One region of the Paraburkholderia sp. RAU2J genome, then DNA from elsewhere that is predicted to be linked to it. Evidence: predicted binding sites of a transcription regulator. Region 1 holds the regulator's gene; the other holds the start of a gene.

Region 1 (3,612 bases):
GCGGACGGTAGAAGTTGCGCGCGGCGATCTCCTGGCCTTGCTCGCTATACAGGAAGTTCAGATACGCCTCGGCCAGCTTGCGCGTGCCGCGCTTGTCGACGACCTTGTCCACCACCGCGACCGGCGGCTCGGCGAGAATGCTCACCGACGGCACGACGATTTCAAACTTGTCCGGACCGAACTCCTTCAGCGACAGGAACGCTTCGTTTTCCCACGCGATCAGTACGTCGCCGATGCCACGCTGCACGAAGCTGGTAGTCGCGCCACGCGCGCCCGAGTCCAGCACGCCGGCGTTCTTATACAGCTTGCCGACGAATTCCTTCGCTTTCTGGGCATTGCCGCCCGGCTGATGTTGCGCGTACGCCCACGCCGCGAGGTAGTTCCAGCGCGCGCCGCCCGAAGTCTTCGGATTCGGCGTGACGATCGACACACCCGGCTTGATCAGATCGTCCCAGTCCTTGATGTGCTTCGGGTTGCCCTTGCGCACGAGGAACACGATCGTCGACGTGTACGGCGACGCGTTGTCCGGCAAGCGCTTTTGCCAGCCCTTGTCGAGCAGCCCCTTGCCGGCGAGCGCATCGATGTCGTAGGCGAGTGCGAGGGTGACGACGTCCGCCTGCAGGCCGTCGAGCACCGAGCGCGCCTGCGCGCCGGAACCGCCGTGCGACTGCTTGAAGGTGATCGTCTCGCCGGTCTTCGTTTTCCATTCCTTGCCGAACGCCTGGTTGACCTCCTGATACAGCTCGCGCGTCGGGTCGTAGGAAACGTTCAGCAGTGTGGTGTCGGCCGCATGCGCCGGTGTCATCGCGCCGAGCGCGCCGGCCGCGCCGAACGCGAGCGCCGCGATGAGTTGCTTCGTTTTCCGAGCCAGCCCCGTGTGTCGATGATTCATGTGAACTTTCTCCGCGTGTAGTGCGCTGAAACCAGCGTGGTGTTGTTCTGCGTCGCGGTCACGTGCACATGAGCGGCAACTGGAAGGCAGTCTATCGAAGCGCTTTCATCATTAAAAATAATGTTTCTTCATTCTTTAATACGCAAAAGTGGTAATGACAGCTGGATAAGGCGTTGCGGCATGAAAACGGACGTTTGGACGCCGATTACGGGCGCCGTAACGGCACCCAGGGTCACGAACTTAAAGTAAAGCTTGAATTGCGCCGAATACTGTATAAAAATACAGTCACCTGTTCATACATACAGTGGCCATGACAAAACTCACCGCACGACAGCAGCAGGTTTTCGATCTGATTCGCCGGGCGATCGAACGCACCGGTTTTCCGCCCACCCGCGCGGAAATTGCCGCCGAACTGGGCTTCAGCTCGGCCAACTCGGCAGAAGAACATTTGCGCGCGCTCGCTCGCAAGGGTGTGATCGAACTCGCCGCCGGCGCGTCACGCGGTATTCGCCTGCTGGCGGGCCCGGAAGATTCACCGCATCAGTTCACGCTGCCGCACTCGAGCATCATGCAGCTGTCGCTGCCGCTGATCGGCCGGGTGGCTGCCGGCAGCCCGATCCTCGCGCAGGAACATATCTCGCAGCACTTCGCGTGTGATCCGGCGCTGTTCTCGAGCAAGCCCGACTACCTGTTGAAGGTGCGCGGGCTGTCCATGCGCGACGCAGGCATCTTCGACGGCGACCTGCTCGCGGTGCAAAAGAAGAGCGAGGCGAAAGACGGCCAGATCATCATCGCCCGGCTCGGCGACGACGTCACGGTCAAGCGCCTGAAGCGTCGGCCGAACGGCCTCGAGCTGATCGCGGAGAACCCCGATTACGAGAACATTTTCGTTGAAACCGGCAGTGCGGAATTCGCGCTGGAGGGCATCGCCGTGGGGCTGATCCGCCCTGGCGAGTTCTAAGCCACCGCGCCTGTTCGCTTAATCCCACGCCGCATCAACGCTGCATCGCCTGGAGAGACTCATGGAACGCCTTGCCCGCCTGCTGCCCTTTCGCCAGTTCGGCCGTTTGCGCCATTTGCGCAATGTGGTGCCTTGCTCATTGATCGAAGCACCGGCTCAGGACTCCGCGTCGCTGTTCGACGCGCCCGCTGATACGGCGAGCCTGCCGTCGTCGTTGCCGGCGTTTGCCCGTGTGTCGTTGAACTCCGGGTTGAATACGGCGGAACCTGCACGGCGCGCGCCGGTGCGCGTCTATCATGGGCCGTCGCGGCTGATCATGGTGGGCACGGTCGACGCGGTGTGCCGCATGATCGACCGGTGCATTGCCGATGAAGCCAATGTGCATGGTGCAGTCTTCGAGTCGTGAGCGTGTGTGTCATGAGCAGTAAAGAGGCCGCACCATGGAGGCCGCACCATGCCTCACGCATCGCGGTTGTCGTGCTCGCTTTTCAGACCTGCTGTTCGGATATTTGCATAGAATGGGATTGTTTTTGCGGGGCCGTAGTCCACGTTAAATCCAATCTGATCGGGAGTTCCATTCGATGACAGGTCCGACACGAACCAAGGGCGCCGCCACCCGGCCGCTGCTGATCGCGCTGGTTGTAGTCGTAGTGATTGCGGCACTCGGGTTTGCTTACGCGTCACCCTATATCGCGCTGAATAATCTCAAACGCGCGGCAGATGCGCGCGACGCGCAAACCGTCAATCAATACGTGGATTTTCCCGCGTTGCGCGGCAGCCTGAAGGAGCAGATCGCAGGCATGCTGACGCGCCGGCTGGACGCGGATAACGACAGCAAAATGGCCACCATCGGCGCGATGATCGGCGTGACGCTGATCGGTCCGCTGGTGGATTCCTATGCGACACCAGACGGCGTCGCAGCCTTACTGAATGGCATGCCGCCGCGCGGCGATCCTGGCGAACATCCGCCTGCCCCAGCCACGCAAACGCCTGCCTCTCCCGCCGCTGGCGACACCCCCACCACCGCAACGGCCCCGGCATCTCGGCAAACCACGGCAGGCTATCGCGGCCTCAATGAGTTCGTCGTCACTTACCGGCGCGGCGAAGCCAACGCGCACTACTCGGCGGTCTTCCGGCGCGAAGGTCTGTTCACGTGGAAGCTCGCCGCAATCAATCTGAACGAATGACCGGCCGGCCGTTACGGCCAGCCACTCGCTCCATACGCGCGTCCCCACGCAGCAAGCCGCATCAAGCCGCGGCTTGCTGCTGCTCCTGCGCGGAAGAACACGCCACCAGAATGCTGCACGACACGCGATCGAGCAGCGGCGTGTTGCCTGCCCCCATCCACCATCGCGACAAGCCGGTGCGGCAGCGATGTCCTACCACCACGAGATCGACATGCAGGTCATTGGCGAGGTTCGCAATCTCGTCGATGGGATGACCGAACGCGAAATGCCCTTGCGCGTGCACACCACGTTCGGTGAGCCAGTCCACCCCTTCCTGCAGGATGTCGCGCGCGGTTTTTTCGAAGCTGCCGCAGGCCACATCGGTCAGCAGACCTGCGCTTTGCGCAATGCTGGAGCGCATGTCGACCACGGACAGCAAATGCGTTTCAGCCTTCAGGTCCAACGCGAGGTCGGCGCCGCAACGCAGCGCTTTGCGGCCTTCGCGCGAGCCGTCGTAACACAGCAGAATTTTTTGGTAGCTCGCCATGGTTTTCTCCCTTCGCGCAGGAAGCGCGGGCTGAATGAATCATGGT
Region 2 (3,612 bases), 3.2 Mb from region 1:
TCCTGAGCTTCGCCCCGATTTCGATCTTCGCGCGCGCGGCCGCGGCGAGGCCGGCCGCCGTCGGTGCGCTGGGCACCGGCACGCGCGGCCACGCATAGGCATCGAACAACGGCATCAGGTGCGCGGGAATGAAGCGCGTACGCGACGCCCACACGTGGCGATCGCCCATATGCGTCTGGTTGTGCACGTAAAAACGCTGCGGCACGACGATATGCAGATCCTCTTTCGCACGCGTCATCGCCACATAGAGCAGGCGCCGCTCCTCGTCGATTTCGTCCTCGCTGCCGGTGCCGAGATCGGAAGGAATGCAGCCGTCGACACCATTCAGCACGAACACGTTGCGCCACTCCTGCCCTTTCGCCGAATGGATCGTCGACAGGATCAAGTAGTCCTCGTCGATCAGCGGCACGCCGGATTCGTCGCTGGTGGCGTCGGGCGGATCGAGCGTCAGCTCGGTCAGAAAACGCTCGCGCGACGGGTACGTGCCCGCGATGCTTTCCATCTGCAGGACGTCCGCGTGACGGATCGCGGCGTCCTCGTGATTGCGTTCGAGATGCGGCTCGTACCAGCGCCGCACCATTTCGAATTCGCCGGGCCACGGCGACTGCTGCCCATACACGCTCGACATCAGCTTGACGAACGGGTGCCAGTCCTCCTGCGCGCGGGCTGGCGCGGTGAACGCTGCCAGCGCGCTCGCAGCGGTGTCGACGGGATTGCCGCCACCCGCGCGCGCGACGATCTCGTCGAGCACCTTTGCCGCCGTGGCCGGCCCGACGCCAGGCAACAACTGCACGACGCGAAACCCGGCGACGCGGTCGCGCGGATTCTCCGCCCAGCGCAGCACCGCGAGCACGTCCTTCACATGCACCGAATCGAGAAATTTCAGCCCGCCGAATTTGACGAACGGAATATTGCGCCGGGTGAGCTCGATCTCCAGCGCGGCGCTGTGATGCGCGGCGCGAAACAGCACCGCCTGCGACTTCAGCTTCATGCCCTGCTCGCGCGCCTCCAGCACCTGTTCGACGATGTAGCGCGCCTGGTCGGCTTCATCGGCGACCGTGACGAGACGCGGGCGTTGCGCCGACGCCTTGTCGGTCCACAGGTTCTTCGTGTAGCGCTCGCTGGCGAGTTCGATCACCGCATTCGACGCGGCGAGGATCGGCGCGGTCGACCGGTAGTTGCGTTCGAGCGTGACCTGGCGCGCGGGCGGATCGAACTGCGCGGGGAAATCGAGAATGTTGCGCACGGTCGCGCCGCGAAACGAGTAGATCGACTGCGCGTCGTCGCCGACCACGGTCAGCCCGCGTCCGTCCGGCTTCAGTGCGAGCAGGATCGACGCCTGCAGGCGGTTGGTGTCCTGATACTCGTCGACCAGCACGTGGTCGAAACGCGCCGACAGGTCCGCCGCGATGGCCGGCTCCGCGGCCATGTGCGACCAGTAGAGCAGCAGATCGTCGTAATCGAGCACGCTCTGCTTCTGCTTCGCCTCGACGTACGCCGCGAACAGCCTGCGCAGATCGGCTTCCCACTCGTGGCACCACGGAAACGCGTTCTCCAGCACATGGCCGAGCGATGCGCCCGTGTTCACCACGCGCGAATAGATGGCGAAGCAGGTGCCCTTCGCGGGAAAGCGCCGCTCCTTCGCGGACAGCCCCAGCTCGTGCCGCACCAGGTTCATCAGGTCGGCGGAGTCTTCGCGGTCGTTGATCGTGAAGGACGGCGCGAGCCCGATCAGATCGGCGTATTCGCGCAGCAGCCGTGCGCCGACGCTATGGAACGTGCCCGACCACGTGAGCCCTTGCGCGAGCGCGGCCCGGGCGCCAAGCGCCGCACCGGCGATGCGCGTGACGCGGCGGGTCATCTCGAGCGCCGCACGGCGCGAAAAGGTCAGGAGCAGGATGCGGCGCGGGTCGGCGCCCTTCACCACCAGATTGGCGACGCGGTGCGCGAGCGTGTTGGTCTTGCCGGAACCGGCGCCCGCTATCACCAGCAACGCGCCGGGCGGCGCACTGGGCGTATCGGCGCCGTACTCGACGGCTTCGCGTTGCGCATCGTTGAGCTTCGTCAGCCAGGCGGCGGTGTCGAAAGGCGGCGGAGATTCGGCGACGGAGGGCACGGTGGATTTGGCGTTGGACGGATTCAGGATGGCGACGCACACTGTATATCCATACAACCATCGACGACAAGCGACCCTTTTTTCGGCGTTGTTTGCTTTGTGCGGTTACGGGGGGCGAGCGCCTGCAGCAGCTCGGCAAACGAACGCGCTGCAGTGATCCGCGCTCGCGGTGCACGGCGAAAACAGGCTTCTTGGAACGCGCAAAAAATGGCCCGTGCGTCTTCACGCAACGGGCCATTTTCTTGTAAAGGGCGGCAACGCAAGTCGCCGCTCGCGAAGTTTCTCGCGCCTCGCGTGGCTAAGCCCTACTGCTGCTTCTTAGCATCCTTCACGTTGGCGTCGGCGTTGGCCTTGTCGGCGTCGGCCTGCGCGTCGGTTTTCTTCTTGTCGGCCTTGGCTTGGGCGACAGCCGCCTTCTTGTCGGCCTTCGACTGCTCCTTGGCGGCCTTCTTGTCCGCGTGCGTGACGGGTGCGGCGGCCGGATCGCTAGCCTGGGCGAACGCCACCGACGACAGACAACCCGCGATCAGCGCGGCATACATTCGATTCTTCGTGGACTGGGTGATCTTCATCCGATACCTCCGTGAGACGTGATACGAAAGCGCGGCGTGACAGCCACCCTCGAGCCAACCCCGGCCGTCTGCCCGCGCTCGACGCTCAATGCTTGACGTCGGCGCCGTCCGCCTGGGTGGCGGTCTGGCCTTCCATGTTCATCTTCATTTCATTGTTGGCGGCCTGCTTGTCCGCCTTCTGGTTGATCTTTGCGTCGCGCACCTGCTCCTTGTACTGCGCCTTGGCGGCCTTCTGCTGATCCTTCAGCTCGGTCTTCGACGCCTTCTTCGACGCGCGATATTCCGCGTTCGCCTTCGCGTTGGCGTCACGCTTTTGCACCAGCGGATCGGTCGAGCCCGACGCCGTCAGACGGGTCGGCGCCGGCGTCACCGGCTGGACGCCCTGCGCGGCGGGCGCGGCGGGTGCGAGATCGGCGCCCTGGGTCTGGATCTGTGCCTGGCCACCGATGCCCGCAGCCGGCTGCGCGGTCTGCGCTACCGCGGCAGTAGCGGCAAAGGCAGTGAGGGCGGTACCGATCAGGAGTGAATGAATCTTGGTCATGGCAAATCCTCTCTAAGTTGTTGTGGCGCGGGCGCGGTGCCCGGCGTCGCGCAAGGCAGGTAGGTCCCGCGTGACTCGCCCGGTCTTCTTACACTGGACATGCTCAGACAATCCAGCAAGCTTTGCTACATGGCCGCACTTTACGAGTGAAATTCACGATACGCGACCCCTGTTACGGAGGGTTTCACTTTCCGACAGTTGCATAACAACTGCTTGCAATTGCTTGCGCGGAGCCCGCCTTCACCATGAATTTCATCTGGAGCAAGCTTCTGCCTTATGATGCGAACCCTTTGCCTGAAGGTGCAAACGCCATGCCCAACCTCGATTTCACGCTCACCGGCGACTACGTCGAATTGCACAATCTGCTGAAGATAACGGGCCTC

Evidence for each region. The regulator LexA, encoded in region 1, represses DNA repair genes until DNA is damaged. The targets are predictions, from matches to a motif close to ACTGTATNNNNATACAGT.
Region 2: a site for LexA is predicted at 2,157-2,174, ahead of B0G69_RS01520 (ATP-dependent helicase). Genes of this name have one in related genera too.

The regions. Positions count from the first base shown of each region.
Region 1 is NZ_RBXG01000001.1:3,512,380-3,515,991, forward strand. Features, by position in the region: gene B0G69_RS15965 (sulfate ABC transporter substrate-binding protein) at 1-892, opposite strand, end outside; gene lexA (transcriptional repressor LexA) at 1,203-1,853, shown strand; gene B0G69_RS15975 (hypothetical protein) at 1,915-2,259, shown strand; gene B0G69_RS15980 (DUF2939 domain-containing protein) at 2,435-3,040, shown strand; gene B0G69_RS15985 (universal stress protein) at 3,102-3,566, opposite strand.
Region 2 is NZ_RBXG01000001.1:330,163-333,774, forward strand. Features, by position in the region: gene B0G69_RS01520 (ATP-dependent helicase) at 1-2,116, opposite strand, end outside; gene B0G69_RS01525 (hypothetical protein) at 2,422-2,688, opposite strand; gene B0G69_RS01530 (hypothetical protein) at 2,774-3,229, opposite strand; gene B0G69_RS01535 (RNA-binding S4 domain-containing protein) at 3,541-3,612, shown strand, end outside.